2 linked regions of the Pseudovibrio sp. Tun.PSC04-5.I4 genome follow. The protein of the gene in region 1 interacts with the protein of each later gene in a pairwise test. Links are inferred from orthologs where the notes say so. Each region holds a gene or a part of one and is shown on either strand. Other genes may lie near its edges.

Evidence for each region.
Region 2: the proteins of parE (region 1) and BLS62_RS28705 interact in binary tests that used the Escherichia coli proteins (3 or more experiments, as listed by UniProt). The link is inferred for Pseudovibrio sp. Tun.PSC04-5.I4 from one-to-one orthologs.

The regions. Positions count from the first base shown.
Region 1 is NZ_FNLB01000006.1:1,256,442-1,265,395, reverse strand. The notes cover bases 3,864-6,770. They hold parE (DNA topoisomerase IV subunit B), read left to right. Parts: upstream 3,864-4,223; coding sequence 4,224-6,317; downstream 6,318-6,770. Other genes in these bases: BLS62_RS10760 (DEAD/DEAH box helicase), read left to right, coding at 6,526-6,770. Also shown: BLS62_RS10790 (inorganic phosphate transporter), read left to right, coding at 205-1,695; BLS62_RS10770 (tetratricopeptide repeat protein), read right to left, coding at 2,729-3,619; more of BLS62_RS10760, read left to right, coding at 6,771-7,983; BLS62_RS10755 (GGDEF domain-containing protein), read left to right, coding at 8,094-8,954. UniProt on the Escherichia coli protein: Topoisomerase IV is essential for chromosome segregation; it is the principal protein responsible for decatenating newly replicated chromosomes. It relaxes supercoiled DNA.
Region 2 is NZ_FNLB01000008.1:245,971-256,323, forward strand. The notes cover bases 3,480-6,284. They hold BLS62_RS28705 (dihydroxyacetone kinase subunit DhaK), read left to right. Parts: upstream 3,480-4,288; coding sequence 4,289-5,281; downstream 5,282-6,284. Other genes in these bases: BLS62_RS28700 (hypothetical protein), read left to right, coding at 3,904-4,221; dhaL (dihydroxyacetone kinase subunit DhaL), read left to right, coding at 5,441-6,070; lsrF (3-hydroxy-5-phosphonooxypentane-2,4-dione thiolase), read left to right, coding at 6,151-6,284. Also shown: BLS62_RS28680 (sugar ABC transporter ATP-binding protein), read left to right, coding at 1-423; BLS62_RS28685 (ABC transporter permease), read left to right, coding at 420-1,424; BLS62_RS28690 (cupin domain-containing protein), read left to right, coding at 1,520-2,113; BLS62_RS28695 (sugar-binding transcriptional regulator), read left to right, coding at 2,431-3,402; more of lsrF, read left to right, coding at 6,285-7,026; BLS62_RS28720 (helix-turn-helix transcriptional regulator), read left to right, coding at 7,907-9,052; BLS62_RS28725 (pentapeptide repeat-containing protein), read left to right, coding at 9,532-10,320. UniProt on the Escherichia coli protein: Dihydroxyacetone binding subunit of the dihydroxyacetone kinase, which is responsible for the phosphoenolpyruvate (PEP)-dependent phosphorylation of dihydroxyacetone via a phosphoryl group transfer from DhaL-ATP.

The sequences.
Region 1 (8,954 bases):
TTCTGCAGATGGAGTTTTCGGATCCCTTTATCTTCCGGGCGGCTCCGTGGGCGGCGTTCATAGCCTCTTTGAAACCATACGCACTCGCATTTTCCGACTCATTGGCGGAGAATGCTGGATGCTTACAGGCAAAATCAGCTTAATGCTGACTGCCAGGTGCGTAAGAAATTACGCGAATAAAACGTGGCGAAAAAAGTATACAGCATGTCAAACCTAAGAAAAAAGCCAACTCTAGACAAAGACTTAGAAAAGTTTAGCAGATTAGAGGTGGCCGGCAATGCAATGGCTCGTCCATTGATTGCTCCTGCGGTCGCATTTGTTTTCCTTATGTTCGCGATGGCGATGGCTGGCCTTTACGTATCCGGGCAACCAAACGCCCTGATCGTTGTTGCTGCAGCCGGTATCGGCGCTTATTTGGCAATCAATATTGGCGCTAATGATGTCGCGAACAATGTTGGCCCTTCTGTTGGCTCCAAAGCCCTCACTATTGGCGGTGCGCTTCTCCTTGCTGCTGTGTTTGAAAGCGCTGGTGCACTCATAGCAGGTGGTGATGTCGTTAAAACCGTCTCCAAAGGCATCATCGACCCAACATTGGTCGCTAATTACACTGATTTCGTAAAGCTGATGCTTGCGGCACTCATCTCTGCCGCGGTTTGGCTTAATCTGGCAACCTGGATTGGTGCCCCCGTCTCAACAACACACTCTGTTGTTGGTGGTGTTATGGGCGGTGGCATCGCAGCTGCCGGCTTCGACGCGGTAAGCTGGGATACAATGTCTGGCATTGCAGCGAGCTGGATCATCTCCCCAGTCCTTGGCGGTGTCATTGCTGCTTTGTTCCTGGCCTTCATCAAGTCTTTTATTATTTACCAGCACGACAAGATAGCAGCCGCCCGGCGATGGGTGCCTATATTGATTGCTATTATGATGGGTACTTTTGCGACCTACCTTGCAATGAAGGGCCTCAAGAAAATCGTCAAGATTGATATTGAGATTGCTCTTCTTCTTGGCGTTGTGGCATTCGTTCTGGCAATCGGTATTTGTCGTCCGCTGATTCGCAAACAGTCCGAAGGCATGGAAAACCGGAACCAGTCTCTTCGTACATTGTTCCGCTGGCCTTTGATTTTTTCTGCAGCCCTTTTATCGTTTGCACATGGCGCAAACGACGTTGCAAATGCAATTGGCCCCCTCGCCGCAATTGTGCACTCCATTCAGGAAGGTGGCATTGCTAAGGCAGTGACTATTCCGCTTTGGGTGATGCTGATTGGCGCTTTCGGAATATCGTTTGGCCTGATGCTCTTCGGTCCTAAGCTGATCCGCATGGTTGGTGAGAAAATCACCAAGTTGAACCCAATGCGCGCTTTCTGTGTGTCCCTCTCTGCAGCGATTACCGTGATCGTTGCATCCGGGTTCGGACTTCCAGTGAGCTCTACTCATATTGCTGTGGGTGCGATCTTTGGTGTTGGCTTTTTCCGTGAGTGGTACACCATGAAGTCCAAGCGCCGCGTTGCTTTTGTTAAGCAGCAAACGGGCATGGAAGGTTTCAGAGAATCTCAGGTGCGTGAAGATGAAAAACGCCGCATGCTTGTGCGTCGCTCTCATTTTATGACGATCATTGCAGCGTGGGTTGTTACAGTACCTGCGGCGGCGGCTTTGTCAGCGTGTTTGTTTTATCTATTGGATCTGCTTATCTTCTGAGGGAGGTCCACAGTTCCCAATAGCTCGAAGCCCGGTGGATTGCCTCCCCCGGGCTTTTTCTTTGTCTGCACACGTTTGAGCTGCCTTACAGAGCACAGAGCACAGAGCACAGAGCACAGAGCACAGAGCACAGAGCACAGAGCACAGAGCACAGAGCACAGAGCACAGAGCACAGAGCACAGAGCACAGAGCACAGAGCACAGAGCACAGAGCACAGAGCACAGAGCACAGAGCACAGAGCACAGAGCACAGAGCACAGAGCACAGAGCACAGAGCACAGAGCACAGAGCACAGAGCACAACAAATAAAACAGCGTACGCCGCTGTCTACATTCTAAATTGAATTATGAAGAGATTACTTGGGAGGAAATGGTCGGAGCAGCAGGATTCGAACCTGCGACCCTCTGGTCCCAAACCAGATGCGCTACCAGGCTGCGCTATGCTCCGATCAATTCGGCGGTTGTGTTGATGGTCGGAGCAGCAGGATTCGAACCTGCGACCCTCTGGTCCCAAACCAGATGCGCTACCAGGCTGCGCTATGCTCCGATCAATACAACCGATGTGATAAATGGTCGGAGCAGCAGGATTCGAACCTGCGACCCTCTGGTCCCAAACCAGATGCGCTACCAGGCTGCGCTATGCTCCGACAAAATCACCTCAACGCCGTGGCGTCTTCTTGAAGCAGGTATATAGGCAGTGTTTTAAAGCTTGGCAATAGCGTTTTAGAGTTTTTCCCAAGACATACGACAAAAAAGAGATCTTGATGTTTCGCTGTTGAAAACACTGAAATTTCAGAGACTTAAACCGCACCCATGCAAACGCATAAAACTTTAGGATTTCCGCTAGTCAGCACATAAAAAAAAGGGTGAGCACAAAAGACTCACCCCAAGTTTATTCCAGAGACCCGCAAGTGGATCTACAATCGCCAAACAGAGGTCAATAACAAACATGAATATTGAACTCATGTTTTAATTTACAAAAATATCCTGCGAGGTCAAGTGATAAAAGCCAAGAAATATAAAATTTTGGATGGATTAGTTTGTAGATGCGACGAGGCTACTACGTTTATTCAGCCATTCATCAGCCCATTCCGCAGATTTGCGGCGCTCTTGCTCTGATGCAAGCGAAAATGCTTTTTCGTGCAGTGAGATGATCCATGCATCTTTTTCACCGCTGACAATTTGCCGGCGAGCGAGCGTCATCCACTTAAGGCCGGTTATGCGTGCTGATGTCAGTTCTTCTGTAAAGAAGAGAAGTTCGCCAAATTTTGCCTGAGCACCCACATGACCTTTAACTGCGGCCAGTTTTAGCCAACGTGCGGCTAGTCGGTTGTCGTGATCCGGCTGCTCAGAATCCAGATACATAAGGCCTAAACTGTATTGAGCATCTGCATCACCAAAATAGGAGGCCGCATAAGTAAAGATCTCACGCGCCTTGTTTGGGTTCTGTTTTACTGCGGTGTCACTGATACCGGTCTGGAAGTAATGACCAAGCTCGACCAGAGCGCTTGCCACAAAGGGTGCGGACCTTGCTTTCGGACCTTCAGAGGAATATTCACGGACGACCTGCGAGAAGTACTGGAAGGCTTGTAAGTCATCTTCTGGAACACCATCCCCTTGAGCATACATTCTACCTAGTTTCCAGGCAGCCATGGGCTGGCCATTTTCAGCAGCGTAGCGAAGTGGTGAGAGTGCCTTATCCTTCTCTCCAGAGTAATAGGCTCGCGCGCCATCCCGCAATGCTTGTTGCGGTGTGATATTTGCCATCTGATTGACGGCTTCCATGGCACTCTTTTTTGTGTCGAGTGCGTGAGCATGTCCCAAGATAAGAAGAGTGAGGATGGAGGCACATCCCAAACTCGTCGCAAGACGCGTAAATGCACCGCGATGCATTGCCACTTCATCTTTTAACAGAGCTACTTTCAAAATGCCTCACTTGACCGTTGTAGTTAGACTACTGGTTCTGACTTCTTGCGCTTTCGGTGCCTAAGTTCTCCCGAGGCTATGAAATGCAAAAATGTCAATTTTGGCTCCAAAGGTGATGTATCTTCAAATTGTCACAAATAATCTTACAAATGCCTAGCTTCTCGTCCGCTTAACAAAAAAACCACACAGTTCGACCACCTCTACAACACGGACACGGACACGGCAAACTACCCAATTTGACATGAGTGAGCCAGTGTCAGTTTCTACCATTCCTCTCACTGCGAAATGCTGTTGCATGCTCGCAACATTTCGCAGTGAGAGCACGCTTTGGCTGTGTATGCACAGTGCAAATACACGGAGTGTTTCATACAAGCTCCGTTATTTGACGTTTGTATTTTCGCCGGGAATGGCGCATATGGCTTGCCCTAGAGCTTCAATTGGATTGGTAGTCGTAACGGGTATGCGTCAAATCGTGCAAAAACGCGCTTACCCACAAGGAACAAGAGTAGAACGCTGGCAGAATTTTGCCCTTTTCTCTTAGTCCTGCAAGACTGCCATTCGATTCGTTTGCTGTGAAAGCACAAAGCCAAATCAAAGAGGTATGATGAGCTCGCGTGATGATCTGTTTGCAAGTGTTGCCAAATGCGTGGAAGATTTAACCACCGCTTCCAGTGACATTAAAAGAAAACAAACTTCAGCTCCAAGTGCGCCTGCTTCCTCTGCAAAGCCCTCTCCTGCGAGAAAGGCTCCCGTGGGTGCGAGCGACGGCACGGACTATACGGCCGCTGATATTGAAGTGTTGGAAGGGCTGGAGCCTGTTCGTCGGCGTCCTGGTATGTATATCGGCGGAACGGACGAAAAAGCTCTTCACCACCTGTTTGCCGAAGTGATTGACAACTCCATGGATGAGGCCGTCGCTGGCCACGCCAGTTGGATCGATGTCTCCTTGGGTGATGATGGGTATCTGACGATTACAGATAATGGGCGCGGCATTCCGGTCGACCAGCACCCTAAATACAAAGATAAGTCTGCACTTGAAGTCATTATGACGACGTTGCATGCAGGCGGTAAGTTTGACAGCAAGGTCTATGAGACATCCGGCGGCCTTCACGGTGTCGGTATCTCCGTTGTGAACGCTCTTTCCGAAGAGCTTGTTGTGGAAGTTGCTCGTAACCGTAAGCTTTACCGCCAAACGTTCCGGCGTGGCCTTGCCGATGGTGGACTGGAACTGGTTGGTGATGTTCACAATCGCCGCGGTACAATGGTTCGGTTCAAACCAGACGCTGAGATTTTCGGTAAGACACTCAAATTTGTACCTGCCCGTCTGATGAAGATGGCTCGTTCCAAAGCCTACCTGTTTGGCGGTGTAGAAATTCGCTGGCGCTGTGCTAAATCGCTGACGAGTGACGCGAACGGCGTTCCAGAAAACGCGACATTCCACTTCCCGGGCGGTCTTAAAGATTATTTGAGTGAAGCACTTGGACAGGAACGACGCGTCACAGACGAAATTTTTTCCGGTCGGACACAGGCAACCGGCAAACATGGTTCTGTTGAATGGGCTGTTGCATGGTTTGCTGGTGACGGCTTCGTCAACTCCTACTGTAATACTGTCCCCACTCCAGACGGCGGAACGCACGAAACCGGGCTTCGCTATGCGCTGTTGCGCGGGTTGAAAGCTTACGGCGAGCTGATTGGCAATAAGAGAGCTTCTATCATCACAGGGGATGATGTGCTGACGTCCGCCGCTGCGATGCTGTCTGTTTTTGTTCGTGAACCGGAATTTGTTGGCCAGACCAAAGACAGACTGGCGACCAATGAAGCGACGCGCATTGCAGAAAATGCTGTTCGTGATGCGTTTGACCATTGGCTAACGGCCTCCCCTAATCAGGCAAACAAGCTTCTTGAATGGGTACTTGACCGTGCTGATGAACGCCTTAAGCGGCGTCAGGACAAAGATGTTGCCCGTAAAACCGCTGTGCGACGGCTTCGGCTTCCCGGCAAGCTGGCGGATTGCTCCACCAGCAAGTCTGAAGGAACTGAATTGTTCATCGTGGAGGGCGATTCTGCGGGCGGTTCAGCAAAGCAGGCTCGGAACCGTGCAACACAAGCCATCCTTCCACTGCGCGGTAAGATCTTGAATGTAGCCAATGCTGGCCGGGATAAGTTATTGGCAAACCAACTGCTTTCCGATCTTATTCAGGCATTGGGTTGCGGTACACGATCCAATTATGATGATAAAGACCTGCGTTACGAGCGCATTGTTATCATGACGGATGCAGATGTGGATGGGGCGCATATTGCGGCGCTACTGATAACGTTCTTTTATAAAGAGATGCCAGGCCTTATCCATAATGGGCACCTCCACCTTGCAGTCCCCCCGCTTTACCGCATCAGCCAAGGCGGGAAGACACTCTACGCAAGAGACGACGAGCACCGCGAAGAGCTTTTGAGAACCAGTTTTAAAAAGAACGGCAAGATTGAAATCGGCCGTTTTAAAGGACTGGGGGAGATGATGCCATCTCAGCTGAAAGAAACAACCATGGACCCGAAACGCAGAACACTTCTTCAAGTGGTCATTGCTGAAGATGCAGTGATAGAAACCGGACATGCAGTGGAGCAGTTGATGGGTAATAAACCCGAAGCAAGGTTTAATTTCATTCAGGAACGAGCAGAATTTGCAACGGATCTAAATATATAGAACTGGCCTAATTCTGCAGCTTTTGCTTAGTTAAGCACAAGTTAGCGCTTCCAAACCTAGGCATAACTTGAAGGAATATATCGGTTATGCTGCGGATTTTATTGACAACGCTGCCTATAACTGTAGTGTTCCGCCAAACTGGTGGGAGAGACCTGTAACCCATACGGATTCCAGCTTCTCTCCTCATATATCGCAAAGAACATGAAATATGTCGTTTTCCACTCTCGGACTTAGTGAGAAAGTACTCGCTGCTGTAGAAACATCCGGCTATACAGAGCCAACAGCTATTCAGGCTGCAGCAATTCCTTACGTCTTGGAACGCCGGGACGTGCTCGGTATTGCTCAAACCGGAACCGGGAAGACGGCAAGTTTTACATTGCCGATGATTACTCTTCTGGAAAAAGGCCGCGCTCGCGCACGTATGCCAAGAACACTTATTCTTGAGCCAACCCGTGAGCTTGCAGCGCAGGTCGAAGATAACTTTAACCGGTACGGTGCAAACCACAAACTAAACGTTGCCCTCCTCATTGGCGGCGTTTCTTTTGCTGAGCAGGACCGTAAGCTTGAACGTGGCGCTGATGTTCTTATCGCGACCCCAGGCCGGTTACTTGATCATTTCGAACGCGGTAAACTGCTGCTTCAGGGCGTGGAGATTCTGGTTATCGATGAAGCTGACCGTATGCTGGACATGGGCTTTATCCCGGATATTGAACGTATCTGTAAGCTCATTCCGTTTACACGTCAGACACTGTTCTTCTCCGCAACAATGCCGACAGAGATTCAACGCCTGACAGATACCTTCCTGCAGAACCCTGCGCAGATTGAAGTTGCTAAGAATTCTGTTACTGCCGATACAGTTACACAGCGTATTGCTGCATCAGACTCCGAGGATTATGACAAGCGCGCGAAACTCCGTGAACTAATTGAAGGCGCAGAAGACTTACAGAACGCGATCGTTTTCTGTAATCGTAAGCGTGATGTGGCCACACTCCTGCGCTCCCTCATTCGCCACGAGTTTTCCGTTGGCGGCTTGCATGGTGATATGGACCAGCGGTCACGCATGACTATGCTGGACAACTTCAAGAAGGGAACGATCAAGGTTCTCGTTGCGAGTGACGTTGCAGCTCGAGGCCTAGATATTCCGTCTGTAAGTCACGTATTCAACTTTGATCTCCCGATTCACTCAGAAGACTATGTTCACCGTATTGGCCGCACAGGACGTGCAGGCCGAGAAGGAACAGCTATTTCCATTGTGACCGGCAAGGATGAGAAAGCTCTGAAAGCTATCAATGAGACCATTGGTAAAGAGCTTGAGTGGATTGGCGAACCAATGGACTTTACTGCTGCTGCTGAAGAGAGAAAGTCTCGCCGCCGTACTGCCCGCAATGACAAGAGCAAAGCTCGCCCGCGTAAGGTAAAGGCTGAGCCGCAAGAAACACCAGAAATTCAGGCGGTTGCTGTTGAAGTTGTACCTGCCGGCCTTGAGGAACAACCAACCGTTTCTGCTGCTGTAGAACCTCAGAGAATTGCAGAACCTCAGAGCCCTGTGCGCCCAAGAGGCGGACGTCGTGTTGCAGTACAGAAAGATGAAGCTATTTTCCGTAACGCAAGTCACATTCCGGCGTTCCTTTTACGTGGAACTCGTCCCAAAGTTCAAAGCCGATAACCCATTTTTCTGAGGTTAACCACTGGTTAGGTGTATCCCATTAAATTTGCTAATGTTAAATTAGCTTACTAATAATGGGGTAGCCCTTTCCGTGACGCGGTGATGCAATCATGAGTCAAGAAGACGAGTTCAAGCGTACTATCGTTTATGCAGACAGTGCGCTCGATTACATCAAAACCAATAAGCTCCCAGCGTTTCCACGCAATTATGAGCTATGGTATTCTTACGCGTCCGGTTTCAACCGTGCGTTAAACCGCACCATAAATAAAATTCTTGCGCGAGACGGTAAAATTTCTCCCGGAGATACTCAGAAGATCTACAATCGATTTCTGTCTCCCAATCGCCTTGGCGAGCGGATTGACGAAGTTGGTGATAAGATATCTGAGGAAGTGCGGGAACTTATTTCTGCGCTGGATCAAGGTACTCTCAAGACCACTCGGTATGGTGAAGAGCTCGCCAAAACGCTGAGTGCGCTTGAGAATGTAAGTGACCAAACCCAACTGTCCAAACTGGTTATTAGCCTTGCAAAAATGACGACTGAAACTGCTGAGAGCAATCAGGAATTGCGTGAACAGCTGGTTGATTCCCGGCGGCAGATCGGCGTACTTCAGGAAGGTCTTGAGGCCATCCGATATGAATCACTGACAGATGAGCTTACAACTCTGAACAATCGCAAGCACTTTGATCAAAGCCTCGTTCGCTCTGTCAAAGAAGCGGAAGAGAGCCACGCTCCCCTCTCCTTGCTAATTTCAGACATCGACCACTTTAAGCAGTTTAACGACAATTATGGCCACCAAACTGGTGATCAGGTGTTGCGTCTGGTTGCTTTGGCTGTGAAACATAACGTCAAGAACAGCGATATTGCCTGCCGTTATGGCGGTGAAGAATTTGGCATTATTCTGCCGCGTACTACTATAGAAGACGCTAGGATCATTGCGGAGAATATTCGTAGGGCCGTTGTTGCCAAAGAA
Region 2 (10,353 bases), on another replicon or contig:
GTTCTCAAACACGGGCTGATTCAGCGATCCTCAGAGAATAAGCTGGCCGATTTCTACATGAAGGCGATGTCTATCGCGGCCAGTAACCGGGAGCACCATGTGGGGCTGCTCAGCGGTGGCAACCAGCAAAAGGTTGTTATTGCCAAATGCCTGAACCGGGATAGCGAAATCGTCTTGATGGATGAACCTAGCCGCGGCGTTGATATCGGTGCCAAGCAGGAAATTCACGACATCATCCGCGAGCTCGCCAACGAGGGAAAGAGCATTGTGGTTTTCACCTCGGAACTGCAAGAAGTTTTACAGCTCTGTGACCGGATTGTCCTTATGTACGACGGCGAAATTCGGGAAGTAATAGATAACGGCGACACGATTGATACCGATTACATCATGGAAGTTGTCGCAGGAAAGGGTGCTAAGCAATGACCCTGCAAGATAAGCTCACCTCTTTTGCGAGATCCCAGGTCTTTGTTCTCCTGCTGGTCTTCATCGCACTGAACGCCTACTTCGGTTACAAATCAGAATACTTCCTCAATGTTGAAAATTATTTCAACATGTTGAAGCAGTCATCTGCCCTGTTGATTGCAGCATCCGCAGCAACACTCCTTATGATGACGGCAAATTTCGATCTGTCTGCCGGTGCAAACCTAGCCTTCAGCGGCGTGTTGTATGCCATGCTCGCGGCGGCGGGTGTTCCGCTCTCTCTTGCCGTTTTGCTAACATTGCTTGCCGGTGCGTGTTTTGGGATCATCAACGGTGTCCTCGTCACCAAATGGGACATTCCGCCATTTATTGCCACACTAGGCATGATGTTTATCGGCGCTGGTCTGGCACTGGTTGTGTGTGGAGGTCAGTCTGTTCGCAGCGGCCTGCCTGACAATTTCAGCGACCTTATGAACGGCCGTTTCCTTGGCATTCCAACGCCAATTCTGATGGCCATTGTCGGCTGCACCTTCTTCTGGGTGTTGGCAAACAAGACATTGCTTGGCAAATACGCCATGGCCATTGGCAGCAATAAGAACGCAGCAGTGCTGTCTGGTATCAACGTCAACTTCATCACCATGTCACTGTTTGTGGTCGTGGCCCTGCTTGCCTCCCTCGCAGGAATTATGACGGCCTCCCGCCTTGGGACAGGAGATCCGCGTGTCTATGAGATTTTCTACATGGACATCATCGTTGCTATGATGCTGGGCGGGACACCTTTGACAGGCGGCAAGGGCTCGGTGTTGGGCACTTTAATTGCCGCAATGATCATTGTTGTGATTGGCAATGGCCTGAGCATGCTGAACGTCCTGATCTTCTGGCAGACCATTATCAAAGGTGTGGTTCTGATTGCTGCGATGATCCTGAACGAACGCGCCAAATCCGGCAGTCTTGCAGGCCTCGCTTCGCTTTTCCGACAAACGCTGACCCTGAAGTCCAGCTGAAATTCTCAGCAGGTCGCTGCACCAAGCCGTAGCGACCTTGCAAAGCCACTCCAAAATTCATTGAACACAACACAAGATCCTTAGAGGAAAACACCATGACAAACAAACTCAAGGTCTACCCAAACGAGCACTTCTACGCCGATGACGGTAAGTTCAAAATGGAAGTTGCGCGTGAAACCTATCTGGAAATGATGCGGTTTTATAACTACCCCATCCCAAAGCGGTTTGAGACGGACGATTTCTGGGTCAAAGATTTCAATATCGGCAATTTTTCCGAATCCGGCATGGCTGGTATCTTCTGGATGACAGATGCGGATTACAACATCAGCGGGCATGAGATCTTCTTGCTGCCCAATCAGGCTATTCCAGAGCATTACCATGTAGCAACCGATGATACCGGCGAGAAGTTGGAAGCCTGGCATGTGCGCCATGGGAAGATCTTTACCTATGCACAGGGTGAAGCCACAGAAGGTGTGAACGCTGACATTCCTTCTTCCCACAAAGATTGCACAACTGCCTTGCATCGCGAAGAAGTCACAGAAGGGAATGTGGCCAGACTTTCTGCTCCGGGGGAGCGACATTGGATGCGGGCAGGGCCAGAAGGCGCGATCGTCACAGAGTATGCGTCACACCATGATCACGAGGGCCTTCGTTTTAGCCACCCGAATGGAAAATTCTTTCTTGCTTGACCTAGCGTAAGCTTCAGTGCCTCAGTACCGTCACCACGGATCTGAGGCACTGAAAATAGATAGCTAAGACATACAGTCGGATTTGGTGGAAAAAACGAGAACACTTCAGTTTTTACTTGCAACTCCTCTATGGCATTGTAGGAGTTTTCCTTGGCTTTTTACCTTGCTATGTTTCAGATGTTTACGTTAGATAAGCCTGATTGACCGCACACGTAATCTATTGACCAGAAAATTTTAGAGTGAAGCTGGGCAATCGAAGTTGGTGGCCAATTCACGCGCAACAAATTCCAGCTGCAGAGAAATCTAGAAGAATGACAGTGACAGAGACGACCCCTTTGAGGATTAACCGCGAGACTCTGCGGATGGTCGAGATCTGTCGGATGTACTACGAGAAGGAACTGACACAGGCCGAAATTGCTCTGTCTGTGGGCATCTCCCGTCCGGCTGTAAGCAAAATCCTCTCTGATGCCCGCAAACAAGGCATTGTGCGCATTGAAGTTGTCTCCCCCATGGGCAGCGATGAAGATCTCATGGCTGAGTTTTGCAAGTACTTTAACGTACAAGCAGGCATCATCATTCCCACGAGTGCAAAAGAAGAGAAACTTGTTCAGAGACTGCTGGTGTCTCAGGCTGCGGGCTATATCGACAATCTTCTGCCAGAGATGAAAAATGTAGGCCTTGGTTGGGGCGAAACAATTGGCGAGCTTACCGAAAAACTCCAGGCAAGCATAACGCAAGCAAGCCCAGACCATAAGGTGTGCCCGGTAATCGGCAGCGCACCATTTCCAATCAAATCGATGCAAGCAAATGAGTTAGCCCGGCTTTTCTCCGAGAAAATCGGGTTTACACCTCAATATTTACACGCCCCGGCATTTCCCAATGCGCGCGCTGATAAAGAATTGTTTGAGGATACCTTCGAGTTTCAAACCATCTACAAGCTTTGGTCAGAGTTGGATACGGTCATCCTCAGCGTCGACACGTATCCGGTTGTACCCGATCAAGCAACTGCAGTGAGATTTGGCGATAAGTTGAAGACTGGAAAGGCCGTTGGCGTAATAGACACCTATTTCTTCGACAAGAACGGTAACTTTATTGAAAGTGAAGACGATCTTGTTGTGCGCATCCCTCGGGACTTAATCCGGAATACAGAACGTGTCATTGCGATTGTCGGCGGCACAGAAAAAGCCGAGGCATTACGCGGCGCCTTGATGACAGGATTGATCACCGACCTGATCGTAGATGAGCTCACCGCACGGGCTACACTTAAGTTCCACGAAGATAATCTTTGATCCAATACTATTAGATTCAACTGCTCTGTAAGCTCTGCCCGGATTACATTTTGGCAGAGCATTATTATATAGAGCATCCAAACGAACCTTACCTTCATTCAAGTTTGCTTGGTGACTTGCTCCGAAGCAAACGGGTGGCAAAATTCGACCTCCTCTCATCTTTTCAGCAGATATTCTGGCCTTACAATTCCCCAATAATTTTTAACGCAAATTTCCCGTCTTGTTTCGGCGTTAAAACAAGGAACACTATGTTATTCCTTGAATGAAATAGTGTTCTCAGTTCCCAATTTAAACCTACTTTTCAAGATGTTAATTCAACAATAACATATGTCCAGTCAAATGATAATTTCATATTGACTATTGTCTGAACAATTGTTACCGTTTGCTTATGGGTAGCGAATAACCCAATTAAACAGCGCTGGAACGTCAATTGGCTGGGAGCTTCAACAAGACCATAACCGGTATTTTGAAGAGGCCGTGAACGTTTCAGAAGGAGGACAAATGAGAAAAGAGTTTCATCACATTGGCATTCCGACATCCGTGAAACGTCCCAATGAAAACTACATGGCTGACGCAAAGTTGTATGTCACTGACCCTGCGACCAGTGAAGCCCACATCGAATGGTTACGCTTTGAAGAAGGCAGTCCGATGCCTGAACTCCTCAAAACGGAAGCTCACATCGCCTACAAAGTTGACAATGTTGAAGAGGCTATGGCCGGTAAGGAACGCCTGCTTGAGCCTTTTGATTCAGCGCCTGGCGTTCGTGTAGGCTTCATAATTGAAGACGGTCAGCCGGTCGAGTTCTTGTCGATTTCCTAAGTCTGAGCCCCTGAAAATTCAAAATCTTATCGTTCGAATGTCCCTTGGGACAAGGAAGGAAGATGACATGGCGATGAAAAAATTCATCAACGACCCTGAAACTTTGACCGCTGAAATGTTGGAGGGAATGATTTGCGCTTTCCCCGACAAAATCAAGCTCGTTTCGGGTAAATTGCTCTGCCGTAAGACGGAAAAAAGCTCAGACAAAGTTGCTGTTTTAACGCTTGGTGGCTCAGGTCACGAACCGGCTCTGCAGGGTTGGGTTGGCGAAGGCATGCTTGATATCTCCGTAGTCGGTGATGTTTTCGCGGCTCCGGGACCTCCAACCGTCGTTGAAGCGATGCGCGCTCTGAAACGAGATGCTGGCATACTCCTCGTTACTCTCAACCATGCTGGCGACGTAATGAGCGCTGAAATGGCAAAGCAGATTGCCGCAGCTGAAGGCATCCTTGTGAAGGAGGTTCTCACCAACGAAGAGATCCGCCCAACTGAGGATGAAGAAGGACGCGGACTTGGTGGTTGCTTTATCGTTTACAAAATGGCGGGTGCTGCAGCTGAACAGGGCAAAAACCTTGATGAAGTCTATCGCATTGCCAGCAAGGTGAATGAAAACACAGCAACCATTGCCGTGCTATCTGAAATCGCAACACATCCATCAACCGGTGGTGACTGCGGCGAGATTGGTGCAGACGAAATGGAAATCTGCGCTGGTCAGCACGGTGAAGGCGGCGGCATACGCATGCCTATGAAATCCGCAAAGGATACAGCTGATCTGCTTGCTGAAAGAATTGTCAAAAAGCTGAAGCTTAAGTCCGGTGATGAAGTTCTCTTGGTCATTAACGGGTCAGGCAAGTCCACTCTGATGGAATTGCTGATCACTTTCAAAGACGCAACGAAGTACTTTGAAGCGGCTGGAATTAAAGTGGTTCAGGGTGAAGCAGGTGAATACCTGACAGTTCAGGAAGCAGCTGGTTATCAGATGATCGCCTGCAAGCTTGATGATGAACTGAAGCAACTTTGGACCGAACCTTGCGACACGCCCTACTACCGGGTTCGCTAAGTATTTACAGCAAAAAGACAAGTTCCGACTGCCGGTCACGGGCCAGACCGAGGCATACCTCCCTCAATTTGGCAGTGTGGTGATACGGAACACGTGAAAGACTCCACGGCACAGGAATGCGCCGTGGACGGCTTTACACCGAAGAAAGGTAAAGTGGCCATGTCAAAAAAATTAACAAAGGCCCAATTCATAGAAATGCTGAAAGCAGCAGCAGCTATCATTGAAGAGCGCCATCCAATGCTTTCCAAACTGGATGAAGCAACTGGTGATGGCGATCACGGTGTCACGATCCTCAGAACAATGAGAGCTGTTACACATGCCATTAGTGAAAACAGCGAGAAGCCCTTAAGTGAGCTCATCAAGAGCATCGCGATGAAAATCATGATGTGCGATGGCGGGTCCACCAGCCCTCTGCTGGGCTCTTACTTCCTTGGTCTGGCAACCAAAGCACCTGATGATGAGCTTACTTCTGAGCAAACCGCGAACATGTTCGAAGCAGGGCTCGTCGGCTTTAAGGCCACCAGCAAAGCTGAGCCTGGCAATAAAACCATGATGGACGCCTTTGCTCCGGCAACTGAGGCTCTTGTGGGTGAACTTCGCAAATCCGGTGAAATTGAAACGGCCTTTAGTTTGGCTGCGGAGAAAGCTGCCGAAGGCGCTGAAAAAACGAAGGCATACGTCGCCAAGTTTGGCCGAGCCCGACTGATGGGAGAACGTTCCATAGGTCATCTAGACCCGGGAGCTACGAGCATCAGCTTCCTGTTTGAAGGATTTGCCACAGCGCTCTGACGCGGGTGAGCTACGCACCATAAAACCTGAGAATTTCACTCAGGCCAAACAGCCGAAAATTATTAGCAAGGAACACAGTCATGGCGGATCTCGATGATATCAGAGAAGGCAAAGACTTCGGGCTGGACAAACCGTTAGAAACAAGCGGATTTTACCTGAAAGGCTGCGACCATCTGGATTGGGGCATCAAAGACAGATTGAGCCGCATTTTCCGGCCAGACACCGGTCGTACGGTAATGCTGGCCTTTGATCACGGCTTCATAATGGGGCCAACATCGGGCCTGGAACGTATCGACCTGAACATCGTGCCCATTGCCAAATACGCAGACTGTTTGATGGCTGCACGCGGCATAATCCGATCAAGTATTCCGCCACTTCTGCAAAAACCCATATGCCTCCGTTCCGACGCTGGCTCGTCCATTCTCACAGAGCTTAATCACAACGTCGTTCTGGATGTGACCGATGCGGCTCGCCTCAACGCTTCTGCTCTGGCGATAATGGTGGCCATTGGCGACAGCGCGACGGAAGCCAAGACAGTTGCAAATTTATATAAGGCAGTCGATGAAGGGCAAAAATTCGGTATTCCTGTCATGGGGGTAACAGCTGTGGGTAAAGACATGGCCCGCGACGCCAAGTACTTCTCCCTTGCATCCCGTATTTGCGCGGAAAATGGAGCCAACGTGGTAAAAACATACTACTGCGAAGGCTTTGAAAAGGTAACGGCTTCCTGCCCAGTCCCTATTGTAATCGCTGGTGGCAAAAAACTTCCCGAACTGGAAGCTTTAGAGCTGGCTTACCGGGCAATTGATCAAGGTGCTGCAGGTGTCGATATGGGCCGCAATGTCTTCCAATCAGAAGCTCCAGCAGCAATGATTCAGGCGGTCTCAGGTGTCGTTCATGATAACCTGAAGCCAGATCAAGCATTCGACTTATTCCAAACGCTGAAAGCAAGTTAAACGCTGAAAGCTAGTTCTGAGATTGACCTTACATTGGGGCGGACCCAGCTAAAGCAGGGCCCGTCCGCAAGCAACTTTTTCTACAAGCCAGCACCTCTGATATTTCCTGAATGCTACAGAGGAGGGGGCTCGCCCGAATATTTTTGTGGCATAAAATTAGGTTAATCACGCAGCACTAACCGGTCATCCTCGGTTAAAGGGACCAGCTTTCTACTGACTGAATTTGGGATACTGGGCGTGTACTCCATTGATATCAACGACCATCGGCAAACGCTCACCATCGGGTCGAACATGTGTCTATACTTCTAAAAAAATACGACTCTAGTGCCTGCTGCGTTTGATCGGGTTCTTATGCTGTTGCCTTGAAGAAGGTGTAGCACACCTCATCGGTAAAGAGATCGCAGATATGGCCTACCGCTTGCTACAGCTCATCGTATGTGCCTGCGGCAGCTCTACAGATCAACGCTCATGGAAACTCTGAATCGCATAGCTAGCAACAAGCTCTAGTGCAACACTTAGATAAGAGCTCCCACGCAGTCTGCTTGATAGGATTTCTAATTCCGAGAACTCTTTAAATCAAAATCGGTATGACTCGATAATGCTACTCACCCTTCAAAATATCGGATAATACAGGTTATGGAATAAGAATATTCAATCAAATGAAGTTTTCCATTTCGGGTTCTTTCAATTTTTTCACCGCTTCGGACGCACGTACTGTGGCTTATATGCCTCTGCGGAATGTGGAATCTTTATCAAATAGTCAAGTTACTTGATTTAACCCACTGAAATCTCATATATTTGAGATAACCCTTTATTAGCAAACAGAAGATACGCACGCGTTGTACGTCCCCTCTGCGAGCCAGATTGCAAAAGTGTTCGTATGACACCGCTATTGGACCAGAGCATTACAGATATCTTTCGGACCTTCATGAATGAAGAGCCATTGGAAAATGCCGTAAAACAACTTAAGGACAAATATTCTGAATTTCCGTTTGCTATCAACGTACAAAACCTATTGGACAATCAATACGACTTCCGCAGTGTGCTCAACGTCGATAAGTCGTTTCATGAAACGTTTGCACCAGTCGCAGAGTTAAACCCTCTGCCCGGCCTCTTAAAAAATGCGTCTCTGGATGAACCCTGTCGTCCGCATCGCCATGTTCATCAGGATGAGGTTCATCGCGATTATATGGGCCTGTTCATTGAACCCAACAGCAACATCGATCGCGCAATAACACTTTTGATCGACAGGCAGCAAGGGCTGTGTTCCTACGTTAATATTAGCCTACCTTCAACGGTCTCGGATGAAGACGAGGACCAGCTCTATGAGGAGGTCCGGTATCTACAGCCCTTTTTCCACAATGCATTCCATTTATCCTTGCAACGGCGGATGCGAGAAGCGGTCGCTCCAGCGAAAGGTTTAGGTAAATTCTGGTTGGAGCAAATGCCGTTCTCAGCGTTGGTGGTGGATGAGCAATGTCGCGTTCAGGTGCTCAATAAGCGCGCGGAGGATCTATTGTCTTCGCACACAAACCTGCAGGTCGGGCGCTACAAACGATTTTCCGCCAAAGGCAATGATGAAGCCGTAGCACTGGACAGCGCTATCAAACAAACCATCTCCACAGGTCTGCCACCAAGTCCGGTGGTAATCAGGAATGAGTTTGGTCCCAATACTCTGATTTTCATCAATCCCGTTGATAAGAAACACGATGCCCCGGACTACCTCGCTCGCTTTTTGGCCAGACCAAATTACTGTCTGTTGATGGTGTTTGATCCAACGGACTTTGTTGAGGTGCCCGATAAGATAATTGGCCATTTGCTCAACCTCACACCTAAAGAGACTGAGGTAGTGAAAGCGTTGACCAGTGGTTCTTCAACCCGTGAAGCAGCGGATCAATTGGGCATAACTTACAATACGGCCCGCAATCATATCGCCAATATATCCCGCCGGTTGGATGTAGGATCACAGACGGAGATTGTGCGATTGGTAATGACCACACTCTCTCGCTATCCTTGGAGGAAATAAGCCCTCCGTTTAGGGGAGTTGCCTTGGTTACGCTATAGTGTATGCCTCATCTTATGCATCATATATGCCGATGCTGAGTGAAAAATGGTATTTATGTATATGTTTCAATTAATTAGGTAGTATTTTCAAAATTTATGTATTTCTACGGTAAACTAGTGCAATTGCATCAAGTCGTCACGACAAAATCCCGCTAAATTCATATCTGCAAACGTGAGGTATTTGGGGCACATGTTTACGGAAGCAGTCTTGGCACAGAAGACGCGCTTCTTTCCAGAATTTTGTCCTTGCCGTTTGCAAATGGAAGGCCCTCTTGCTTGGGGAGTAGGGTTTTCCGATATATTTATAAGTCATTGCCTAACCGGCTAAGCCTTCCGTATTTCAAAAGGCGGCGCCGGCTTTTTTTTCTTAAAAGTACCACACCGGTTGAAGGGCTGCTTTGCGCATGGCAAAGTGGCCCTTCCTCTTTTTATGGTGCTCACATGCTTACCTCAGACACTTATAGCGTCCTCACCCAAGCGAAATTCGCAAATCTCATTGCCTCTGGTAAACCAATTGAAAATGCAATCCTGCTTGTTCAATCTCTTGAGACAGAGGATCTCACGGATCAACACTTCATCAATTGTAAAATTGAAGAAGGAAGCACGCTGGACTCTGTGGATCTGAGAGATACCCACTGGAAGGCCTGCCAGTTTCTCGACTGTTCGTTTAAAAACTGCGACCTGCGGCAGGCAACCTTTGAGAACTGCGATTTCTACCATCCAGAAACTCGTGCTGGCGCTAACTTCCGCTTCAGCGACCTATCCAATTGTGAATTTTCCAATTGCGATTTGCGACTTACGCACTTTCCAAATGCCGAGCTGTTTTGCGTTTCCTTTCAGAGTTGCAAGATGAGCGGGACCGGTTTTGAGAAATGTGACTTCGGTAAGGTGTTGAGCAAGCGCGCGCTCAAACCGCGCGCTTCGTTTTTGGACTGCCAGCTCACCTATGCGAACCTGTCAGATCTGGATTTGGAGGAATGCACCCTGACTGACTGCAACCTTTCAGGTGCCAATTTGGAAAACACTATCTTGCGCAGCGCAAACCTCAAAAATTCGAGCCTTAGCGACACTGAAACGGATCGTCTGGATCTCTCCTATGCAGACCTTAGAGGCGGGCAAGTTGGTGCGCTCCAATTGAGATCCCTAAAAGACTACCGGGGTCTCATTATATCTGCCAGCCAACAGCATCTGCTGCTGAACGGTTTAGGCATTAAAGTTGATCCGGATTAAGTGGCGTCTAACACTGTTCATTGCGTGGATGAT